One region of the Ensifer sp. SSB1 genome, then DNA from elsewhere that is predicted to be linked to it. Evidence: riboswitches for the same ligand, from Rfam matches in the RefSeq annotation. Region 1 holds a riboswitch; the other holds the start of a gene.
The links. A riboswitch is a leader RNA that binds a small molecule or an ion and turns the genes downstream of it on or off. The one in region 1 is predicted to bind thiamine pyrophosphate.

Region 2: another riboswitch for thiamine pyrophosphate. It lies ahead of thiD (bifunctional hydroxymethylpyrimidine kinase/phosphomethylpyrimidine kinase); the one in region 1 lies ahead of thiC (phosphomethylpyrimidine synthase ThiC).

What each region holds. Positions count from the first base shown of each region.
Region 1 is NZ_JAEPRP010000021.1:34,232-39,974, forward strand. Features, by position in the region: gene I8N66_RS07785 (sigma-54 dependent transcriptional regulator) at 1-715, shown strand, start outside; TPP riboswitch at 813-941, shown strand; gene thiC (phosphomethylpyrimidine synthase ThiC) at 1,031-2,854, shown strand; gene I8N66_RS07795 (hypothetical protein) at 3,338-3,880, shown strand; gene I8N66_RS07800 (Zn-dependent hydrolase) at 4,050-5,288, opposite strand; gene I8N66_RS07805 (M20 aminoacylase family protein) at 5,318-5,743, opposite strand, start outside.
Region 2 is NZ_JAEPRP010000204.1:6,026-11,768, forward strand. Features, by position in the region: gene traA (Ti-type conjugative transfer relaxase TraA) at 1-400, shown strand, start outside; gene I8N66_RS32435 (amidohydrolase) at 604-1,758, shown strand; gene I8N66_RS32440 (hypothetical protein) at 2,011-2,442, opposite strand; gene I8N66_RS32445 (hypothetical protein) at 2,623-3,306, opposite strand; gene I8N66_RS32450 (helix-turn-helix transcriptional regulator) at 3,446-3,676, shown strand; TPP riboswitch at 3,853-3,955, shown strand; gene thiD (bifunctional hydroxymethylpyrimidine kinase/phosphomethylpyrimidine kinase) at 4,165-4,974, shown strand; partial or broken gene I8N66_RS32460 (glycosyltransferase family 4 protein) at 5,119-5,743, opposite strand, start outside.

The DNA.
Region 1 (5,743 bases):
GGGCGCCTTTACCGGCGCCTTGAAGAAGCGCATCGGCCGGATAGAGCATGCGAACGGCGGTACGTTGTTTCTCGACGAGATCGAGGCGATGCCGCCGGCAACGCAGGTGAAGATGCTGCGTGTTTTGGAAGCGCGCGAGATCACGCCACTCGGCACCAACCAGGTGCGACGGGTCGATATCCGCGTCATCGCTGCTGCCAAGATCGATCTCGGCAATCCGGTTGAGCGCGGCGATTTCCGAGAAGATCTCTACTTCAGATTGAATGTCGTGACGCTATCGATCCCGCCTCTGCGCGAACGCCGCGACGATATCCCGCTGCTGTTCTCGCACTTCCTGACCCGGGCAGCCGAGCGCTTCAGGCGCGACGTACCCATGATCTCGCCGGCTGCGCAACAGCACCTGATGACCCATGCCTGGCCCGGCAATGTGCGCGAACTCTCGCACTTTGCCGAACGGGTGGCGCTTGGTGTCGAAGGCCCACTCGGACAAGCGATTGCGCCTGCCAAACAGCCGGGATTTGCGCTACCCGAACGGCTCGAACGCTATGAGGCGGAAATCCTGAAGGAGGCGCTGCGCACCCAGCGTGGCGACGTCAAGGCGACGATCGAAGCGCTCGGAATTCCGCGCAAGACCTTCTACGACAAGCTCCAGCGCCATGGTATCAACCGCGCCGACTACGCTGAGCGGTCGGCACCGGATAAGGCCGACCGCTAGCGCCAAACTCACTTCCGCAAACACACGTATTAGGTGCATCTTCATCGACAGGCGAATTCGCGCTTGACGTCCCGGGCCGATCAATGGCTATGATCTAGGCATTCACCAGGGGGGTCCCGCAAGGGGCTGAGATTCTGCTGGATGGTCGGCTTGCCGGCTATAGCGCAGTGACCCGTTGAACCTGATCCAGTTCATACTGGCGTAGGGACGGTGCAGATATCGAAGCCAGGATTCCGTGCGTCCAGCATCTGGCGGAGCGTCTTTCATCTTTCCGGCATCAGAACTGGGTCTCCAATCGCAACTTGGAGCCTCGTCATGAATATTGCCACCAAACCTACTCCCCTCTCGGTCACGCAAGGCCCGCTTCCCGCCTCCCGCAAGATCCACAAGCCGGGCATCCTTCACCCGGATATCCGCGTACCGATGCGCGAGATCGCGCTGCACCCGACCTCGGGCGAGCCGCCGGTCACGGTCTATGATTCCTCCGGCGACTACACAGCCGACGACGCCGAGATCCGCATCGAGGACGGTCTGCCGCGGCTCCGCCGCAACTGGATCGTCGACCGCGGCGATGTGGAAACCTATGAGGGACGCACCGTCCGCCCGGAGGACAACGGCTTTGTGAGCGGAGACCGGCTGACGCCGACCTTCCCGTTCCAGCACGCACCGCTGAAGGCAACGGCTGGCCGCGCAGTGACCCAGCTTGCCTATGCCCGCGCCGGCATCATCACGCCCGAAATGGAGTTCGTCGCCATCCGCGAAAATCTCGGCCGCGAGGCGGCGCGGGCGAAGGTCCGCGACGGCGAGAGCTTCGGCGCCCACATCCCCGACCATGTAACGCCGGAATTCGTTCGCCAGGAAATTGCCAGCGGCCGGGCGATCCTGCCCGCCAACATCAACCACCCGGAATCCGAACCGATGATCATCGGACGGAACTTCCTGGTGAAAATCAATGCCAATATCGGCAACTCCGCCGTCACCTCGTCTATGGCCGAAGAGGTCGAGAAGATGGTCTGGGCGACCCGCTGGGGCGCCGACACGGTCATGGACCTCTCGACCGGCCGCAACATCCACAACATCCGCGAATGGATCATCCGGAATTCACCGGTTCCGATCGGCACCGTGCCACTTTACCAGGCTCTGGAAAAGGTCAACGGCATTGCCGAGAACCTCACCTGGGAAGTCTATCGCGACACATTGATCGAGCAGGCCGAACAGGGCGTCGACTACTTCACCATCCATGCCGGCGTCCGCCTGCATTACATCCCGCTCACCGTCGATCGCGTCACCGGCATCGTTTCGCGCGGCGGCTCGATCATGGCCAAGTGGTGTCTGCACCACCACCGCGAAAGCTTCCTCTACGAGCATTTCGAGGAGATCTGCGACATCTGCCGCGCCTATGACGTCTCCTTCTCGCTCGGCGACGGCCTGCGCCCGGGCTCGATCGCCGACGCCAACGACGCCGCGCAATTCGCCGAACTCGAAACGCTGGGCGAACTTACAAAGATCGCCTGGGCCAAGGATTGTCAGGTGATGATCGAAGGCCCCGGTCACGTCCCGATGCACAAGATCAAGGAGAACATGGACAAGCAGCTCACCGTTTGCGGCGAAGCGCCGTTCTACACGCTCGGACCGCTGACGACGGACATCGCACCGGGCTACGACCACATCACCTCGGGCATCGGCGCGGCCATGATTGGCTGGTTCGGCACCGCCATGCTCTGCTACGTCACGCCGAAGGAGCATCTCGGCCTGCCCGACCGAAATGACGTCAAGGTGGGTGTCATTACCTACAAGATCGCCGCCCACGCCGCCGACCTCGCCAAGGGCCATCCGGCCGCTCAGGTGCGCGACGACGCGCTCTCGCGCGCCCGCTTCGAGTTCCGCTGGGAGGACCAGTTCAACCTCTCTCTCGACCCGGAGACGGCCCGCAACTTCCACGACGAGACCCTGCCGAAGGAGGCGCACAAGGTCGCGCATTTCTGCTCGATGTGCGGCCCGAAATTCTGCTCCATGCGGATCTCGCACGACATCCGGGCCGAGGCGCAGAAGGAAGGGCTGGAGGCAATGGCGGCGAAATACCGCGAAGGCGGCGACCTCTACATGCCGGTGGAAGGGGCGGCTGGCGCGGCCGAGTAGACGCAAAGACACGCTGAAGGGGCCAGTCACGGCCCCTTCAGTTCGCGCAGGACTTCCGTCCAGCGCCCCAGAGGCGGAAGCGGTGATCGCCAACGGACTCCTTCGCCGTCATGCTCGGGAGGGGCGAGCGTGCACCTTCCGCTCGATCCCATCGAGAAGCACGCTGGCATCGGCAAAGGTCATGCGGCTCCATATGTTCGCGCAGATTGTGGCCGACGCCTTCACGGCGGGCTAGGAAGATCGCCGCTGTGGGGCTGGCGACCATCTGCGCGTTGTGGTCGCCGCCATGGGCCCCGCACCCTGCGCACCACTTCACCCGTCACCCGTCACCCGAATAACTTGTCCCCGCGTCGATTGAGCGGTATGCAAAGTTCACGCGAAAGTCGCTGTCGGCGAAATTCATTCGCAATGAATTGCCGTCTCTGCCGCGCAGAAGGTCTTGCAAAACGGCGCAAGTACGCCGTTCGCACAAGGAGTAAAGACTTGAGGTCACGCCTGCTGAGACTGACGGCTCTGACGATGGGAGCCCTTGCACTCGCCGGTGGCCTCCCGCGCGACGGGCGTTTTGCCGCGGGCTTTTCCTGGATTTCCGCCGCCCATGCGGACGACGCCGATGTCGACGGCGGGAATGGCGAAGGTGCTCCGGGCGGCAGCGACCAAGGCGGCGAAAACATCGGGAGCGGCGGCACCGAGGGTGGCGGCGATGGGGGTGGCGGCGATTGGGGCTCCGGCGATGGTAGCGGCGCGGGCGAAGGACCCGGCGGGACCGGTGCAGGCGGCGGCGGTGGCGCCATCGACGGGGTTGGCGTCTTTGACGGAGATAGCGAGCGCCACTCATCCTCTTCGCGCGACGGGCGGGATTATGGACCAACCGGCAGCGCATGGCACGGCGGCAGCAGTTTCCTCAACCTTTTCCGCCGGACGCCCGAAGGGCCTATCGAGGGGAACCGGCCAGAGTCTTCCCCCGGGCAGAAGAGCGATACGGGATCCAGCAAAAGCGCAGGTCACACGAAAAGAGAGCCTTGAAGAGACGTCTGCTTCGTCACGACGAAGGGTGACGTGACGTGCGCAGTTTATCGCGGACGCAGAAACGCCTGTGTCTGGATGCCCGGGCCAAGCCCGAGCATGACGGCGCAGAGGGAGGCGCGATATCGATCCCGTTCAATCAACGAACGCGCAGAGTCCCTATCCCCCTCTAGCGACCACTCACCATCCACTCGACCACATCGAGGAGCACGTTGGCGCCGGCGACGAGCTCATCCGGCTCCGTGTGTTCACGCGGATTGTGGCTGATGCCATCGCGGCTCGGAACGAAGATCATCGCCGTCGGCGCAATGCGGGCGATCATCTGGGCGTCGTGGCCGGCGCCCGAGGTCATGCGCCGGCTATTGAGGCCTCGCGCGCTGGCCGAAGCCTCGATCGTCGCGACGATGCCCTGATCGAAAGCCACCGGCTGGAAGCGTGCAAGCCGCTCGACCGAGATCTGGACACCCTCTTCCGCGCCGATACGCGCGAGAAAGTCCGACAGCGCCGCTTCGAGCACCAGCAGTCGTTCCTCGTCCGGATCGCGCAGATCGACCGTGAAGACGGCACGCGACGGGATGACGTTGATCGCGTCGGGCTCGAAACGCATGGTGCCGATGGTCGCCACGCTCGGCGCGTTCGAGCGGGCGATATGCTCGCGCAGGAAGAGACTGACGCGGGCGGCGGCGAGACCGGCGTCGGAGCGCATCGCCATCGGTGTCGTGCCGGCATGGTTGGCGACACCATCGATCGTCACGCGCTGCCAGGAAATACCCTGCAGGTTCTCGACGGCACCGATTGCAAAGCCCTCGCGCTGCAGCACCGGCCCCTGCTCGATATGGAGCTCGACATAGGCGTGGGGCTTGAGGAAACCCGGCTCGACATTGCCGGCATAGCGAATCCGCTCGAGTTCCTCGCCCAGCGACGAGCCATCCGTGCCGATGGTCGCGAGCGCCGGCTCCAGCGGCAGGCCGCCGACATAGACGAGCGAGCCGAGCATGTCGGGCGCAAAACGCACGCCCTCCTCGTTGGTGAAGGCGGCAACGACGATCGGCCGCGTCGGCGACACGCCACGCTCCTTCAGCGTCTCGATCACTTCGAGCGCGGCAAGCACGCCGTAACATCCGTCATAGATGCCGGCATTGATGACCGTGTCGATGTGCGAGCCGAGCATGACCGGCGCTTCGCCGCTATTGCCCTCGTCGCGCCAGATGCCGAAGATGTTGCCGATGCGGTCGACCGCAGCGTCGAGTCCTGCCGCCTCGATCCAGGCGATGAGGCGATCGCGACCGGCCTTGTCGTTGTCGGAGCCGGCCAGCCGGGTCAATCGGCCCTCAGCATCGCGACCAAGTTCGCCAAGCTCGCGGATGCGCCCGATCAGGCGCGCAGCATTGATGGAAGGAAATGGCATCTCTGTCCTGTTTTCATGCGGATTTCTGTTCATGACAGGGCGTCGGCTGGCGCCAGTCTCTGCCGGATAATCTCGGCGTGGTAGCGCGCGCCGAAGATCAGGGCATCGTCGTTGAAGTCGTAACGCGGATTGTGCAGCGGCGCCGACGCCTCGCCGTTGCCGATGAAGACGAAGCAGCCCGGCACGTGCTCGAGGAAGCGCGCGAAATCCTCCGAGCCGGTCATCGGCTCGGCGGCCGTTGCGACATTCCCGGTGCCGAACACCGCTTCAGCCGCGGCAAAGGCGTGGCCGGTCAAGGCCGGGTCGTTGATCAGCGGCACGAACTCGCGCGTATAGTTGACCTCGACCTCGCAGCCATAAGCATCCGCCGTACCTCTGGCGATCACGCGCATCTCCGCCTCGATTCTGGCGCTGACCTCCGGGCGGAAGCTGCGGGCGTCACCGAGGATGCGGGC
Region 2 (5,743 bases), on a different contig from region 1:
GCGAACGAAGTTGGCCATCGAAATTCCGGCACTGTCGTCACGCGCGATGCAGGCGCTCATGCAAGCACGAGACGCGATTGGCCGCAGTGACGGGCAAACCGCCCTCCAGGGCGTGCATAGCGATAGTAACGTGCGCGCCGAGCTTGAGCGGTTCTCCAAGGCCGTGAGCGAGCGGTTTGGTGAGCGCGCCTTTCTCGGTATCGCGGCGAAAGACGCCAAAGGAGAGCTCTTCAACCAGGTAGCATCCCGGATGACTGAAGCTCAAAAGGCAGATTTGCGGACGGCTTGGAGTGCCTTGCGAACGATACAACAAGTCGCCGCCCACGAGCGAACGGCCCTTGCACTCAAGCAGGCAGAGTCTTTGCGGCAAACCAGGAGGCAAGGGTTGTCTCTCAAGTGAAAGAGCTTTCGCGATTGAGAACACGGTCACGGCGTGCGTCGACCCTGTGTTGCGTCGCTTATCGGACGATAACTTGGACCGTAGGGAGTAGCCTTACCGCGGTGGTGCTTTGGACATTCGACTGAAGGGTGGCCCATTGTCCAACGCCATAAATCACTAGAGTGCTCGGACGAGATCGTGGAGTTTTGAGATGGAGTGCCGCTATGTTTCTTGTCGACCGTGAACTCGAGGCACTCACTGCCTTTCGGCGCGACCTGCACCGGCGGCCGGAGGTTTCGGGCGAGGAGCGGGAGACGGCGGAAACGATCGTGACGGCGTTGGCCGAGACGAGGCCGGATGCGGTGATATCAGGCCTTGGCGGGCATGGGGTGGCGGCAATCTATGAAGGCCGCGAGCCGGGCCCGACCGTCATGGTGCGGGCCGAGCTCGACGGGCTGCCGATCGAGGAGATTTCCGAGATCGCGCATCGCTCTCAAATCAACGGCAAGGGGCATCTTTGCGGCCATGACGGGCACATGACGATCCTGATGGCGCTGGCCAAGGGGCTCGGGCGCGAACGCCCGGTGAGGGGCCGGGCGATCCTGATGTTCCAGCCGGCCGAGGAAAACGGCGCGGGGGCGGCGGCCGTGCTCGCCGATCCAAAATTTTCGACGATCAAGCCGGATCTCGTCTTTTCGCTGCACAATTTTCCGGGATTAAGCTTCGGCCATGCGGCGCTGCGCGGCGGACCGGTCAACTGCGCCTCGCGCGGCATGCGGATTTCGCTGTCCGGCAAGACGGCGCATGCCTCGACGCCGGAGGACGGGATTGCGCCGACCTTTGCTGTTGCTTCGCTGCTTGCCGGCCTGACGGCGCTCGGTAACAACGGGCCGCTCGACGAGACCTATACGCTTGTCACGGTGACGCATGCGCGGCTCGGCGAGGCGGCCTTCGGCATCAGCCCCGGCCATGCCGAGATCTGGGCGACGCTTAGGACACTGACCGACGAACGCATGGCCGGTCTCGTGGCCCGCGCCGAGGCGCTGATCGCCAAGGAGGCCGGTGCTGCGGGGCTGAAGGTTGCGATCGGCTACGAGGACGTGTTCCACCAGTGCAGCAATGCGGAAGCTGCTGTCACCGCGCTCGAGCGGGCCATGGACGAGGAGGGCGTCAGCCATGACAAGGGCGCGGGCGTGCTGCCGATGAAGGGGTCGGAGGATTTCGGCCTTTTCGGGCGGGTGGCGCCAGCGGCGATGTTCTTCCTCGGCGCCGGCGAAAACCATGCGCGCTTGCACAATCCCGATTATGACTTTCCCGACGATCTGATCGGCATCGGTGCCAAGGTGTTCATGCGGGCGATCCGCAACGAACTGGGGTAGAAATGTTATTTTCGAAGCTATTGTGCGAGGCCGCTAATGACCCGAGCGTTGCCAAGTAATCGCGTCAAAATATTCGGTAGTCAGAACCAGATTGAGATGCGCGGTTATAGGTCGAAGCTGAAGGTTCTATCAAGGCGAGTCCGTCCACTTCTAAATCCTTACAGTTCCGCATCGATGATCATTGACGCGACCTGAACGTAACTGGCTCGTATCAGTTTATCAGTCAAGGGCAATAGACAACGAACTGGTCGCTCAAGACTTAGCCCTCAACATTCTTCGCACCTTCTGCGAGAGTTCATCAAGAGTCGCCATAACTCGGTTAATCTGCGAGAGGGTTGCCGATAGCTCTGGGCCATACCTGATTATGAGATACTCTCTGCTTGCGGAAAGAGTTGCCAAGTGCGCCGCCGTCCGTTTGCGCAGAACGAGCCCCGCTTCTACTGCTATTCTTGTCCGCTCGCCAAGATCGTGCTCAAAATCGCGAATCGCCTTATGGTCGAGGCCTTTGGAAAGCAGAAGAGCGTTTAGATAGAGTTCGATCGAATGCAGAGCGAGAAGACGTTGTGGGATGCGGTGGAGTTTAGATAGCCCCTGACCAAGCTCCACGGCAGCGTCTTTGTACTGCGCCGCCAAGTTCATTATGTCCCGGACATTTGCTGTTTCGCCAGGATACGCAAGGCCCATTCAGGTTGCTCTCCAAGATTGAGTGAAAATTCCGTCTGACAGCTTCGTTGTTGATCGCCAGCAGCTTTCATCATTCTGACGGAAGCGGTTGATTTGGTGGTTGGCGACCGTGTTGAGGAACGTGCCCTCGAGTGTGTTTCATCTGCCGCCGTAACAACTCCATAACGTCTTCCAGCCGCTTCAGGTGCGTTCTCCAAGTCGAACAAGATCCTTCAGCATCGTCCGAAGTTCTGGCCAGGGCGGATCTTCGAGCTTCAGGTCGGGATCGTGCATAACGATTAAGCAATGAAGCTTTGCGGTAACTTCTGTCAGCGAAGAGGGGCGTGTGATCCACATAACCCGTCCGGATATCCCTGCTTGCTCCGCGAGCTCCTGTTCCAGAGCGACCGCCGCACTGTATCCCAATCGCTGGTCGGCGTCTTTCCATTGCTTCCTGCGTCGACGAAGTTCGGCTCGTGCCTCGGACAGCCGCTCCGCGTCCAGTTGATTAGCCAGTCGATTAATGCCGGGCAAGGACTGGACGACGATGGGCGGATCGTTTCCAGCAAGCTTCAGCTCGACCACCGGAAAGCCACCCGCGATTTCCAGCATTTCCGCTTCGACCTTTTGCCTAAGGCGCGTCGCTCGCACCCGCTGTTGATGGCAAGCGTACCACCGGGGCCACATTTCCCTTACAGGCGTGGGCCCGCTCGCTCGTCGCTGACCGCCGACTTCCGCGACCTGCGCGTTTAACACGCGTGAAGCAACAGGAAGCAGGTTTCTGCGGTCGATCAGACGGGGCATATTTTCTGCAGCGCCGCCCTGCGGATTTTCTTTTCCACGCATAATTGCAGGCATAGTTCTGCTATTCTCAGAATCAGCCATGATCCAAGCTCTCTAAAGCTAGATTTGGGTCTAGGCCGCTTGTGGTACCTCATACCAGAAACGGCGTGGAACTCGTAACAGGGATACGATAACGAGTAATGCAGTGCACTTCAATAGAAAATCGTATCGGTGTTACGAAATGATGCCGATTCAATGTAAGATGGCGCGCGCAGCGCTGGGTTGGGGCACACGGGATCTAGCGAAAAATGCCGGCGTGTCGCCCGATACAATCGCTAGACTAGAGCGCGGCGAGCGGCTTCGAGAGGCGACCATCGACGTCGTCCGATCGGCTTTTGAGAAAGCTGGTATAGAGTTCATCCCAGAAAACGGTGGCGGCGCCGGTGTCCGCTTTTCCAAACCAAGAGCCTAAATCAAAGGCAACGACGCGATCGAGATTCACGCTGAACCGTCTTAGTGTCGCATTGGAGCGACTTTGCGGCAGCGCCGCTGACCATACTTGTGGCAGCTGCGGACGTGGTGGGGAACACGGTGATGCAATGTTGATCGCCAATAGTTGACATCACCTCCCGCGCTCCCCTAGCTTCCTCCGTTGCCGAGGGGCGCACCTGACGGTGCTGAGACGGCGGCGAGCCAGACCCTTGAACCTGATCCGGATCATACCGGCGGAGGAACGGCAAGGGCCTATCTGGCACATCAGCCGCGTCTCCGCCGTTCATTTGGATCTCCGTCATTTGTTTTTGGGAGATCGTTGGTGCCTGCACAGAGTGTGGAATATTGCGAGGTAGGATTCCGAGAGACGAGCCAACCGATGCCTGGTCTTGATCATTCGGTTTCCTCGCTGATACTTGGAAGCACCCGGCATCTTGAGGGTACCTCTGCTCCCAGGTGGAACCAGCCATGACCGCTATCGCCGTTACCATCGCAGGCTCGGATTCAGGTGGTGGCGCCGGCGTCCAGGCGGATCTTAAGACGTTTTCGGCGCTTGGCGTCTATGGAGCCAGCGTGATTACCGCTGTCACGGCGCAGAACACCCGGGGTGTCACGGCTGTCGAGGATATCTCTCCGGCCGTCGTTGCTGCGCAGTTGGACGCCGTGTTTTCAGATCTCGCCGTTGGTGCAGTGAAAATCGGGATGGTGTCCCGCCAGGAGACCATTGCCGCGATCGCATCCGGCCTGAAGCGCTATCAACAGATGGCAGTCATCGATCCGGTGATGATTGCCACTTCCGGTGACGTCTTGTTGCGCGCGGATGCGATCGCGACGCTCAAGGAGGAGTTGCTGCCGCTTGGCCTCATCGTGACGCCGAACTTGCCCGAAGCGGCGTTGTTGACAGGACGCGCGATTGCGGAGAACGAGGCGGAAATGGCGCGTCAGGCGGAGATGCTTCTGAAGTATGGTGCGCGTGCAGTGCTGATGAAAGGCGGACATGCGAAGGGCGACGAGGCGGTGGATATCCTCTTTAGTGGGGATACACCGTTGCGCTTGGTGCGTCCGCGGGTCGAGACGAGGAACGATCATGGCACCGGCTGCACGCTGTCAGCCGCAATTGCCGCTGGTCTTGCTCGCCAGCAGACGCTTGAAGACGCGGTGGTGGCCGCCAAGACCTATCTGCATGAGGCGCTTGTTGCCGGCGCCGCTTTGAAAATCGGGCAGGGGCGGGGGCCGGTCCATCACTTTCATCGGTGGTGGGGGTCCAGCGGCGATTAATTCCATTCCCGGAGCCTTGTTCATGCTTAGCTTTAGGAAACTAGGCTATTGCATTGTTTAAAGGGCAACAGAATTCCCGGATCGGAAGCCGGAAGCTCGTCGCCTGCAAACACAAGATGAGTAACGGAGGACGCGCGTTTTGGTTCAGGCTACCGCGGCGCTGGCGTGAGCCGGCTGCTCTGCCTTGAGCAGTTTTCGGTAGAGCGCGACATGCTCGCGGCCACAGTCGACATGGCTCATCGGGCGCCTGAGGGTTGCCCGGAGGTTGTCCCAGGATCGCGGCGTACTCAGCACGTCTATAAGCCGATCGGCAAGGTCTTGTGCGCTGCCGGCCCGGAAATGGTAGCCGTCCAGGCGGTCGCGAACTTTCTCGGCCATGCCGCCGATATCTGAACACAGGATCGGTCGGCCGTGATGCAGGGCTTCCTGAATGACGACCGGGGAGTTCTCCCACCAGACCGACGGCATCACCACCCAATCAACCGAGCGCATTAGTCGCGGCATGTCCTGGTTCTGGTAGGCGCCGTAGAAGCGGACGCGGCGGCCGGCATCCTCGATCAGTTTCGCGACGCGGTCCTGATAGTCGGTCGGCTGGCGTTCGAGGTTGCCGCCAAAGATCATCAGCGTCGAATCGTCTCCCCAGATCTCCTCGGGTACGCGCGAAACAGCGTCGATCAGCACATGCACCCCCTTGAAGGGGGTCATCTGACCGAAATAGGCAAATCGGTTACGTCGTGCGATCGGTGCGGGCAACTCACGCGCAGGCGTC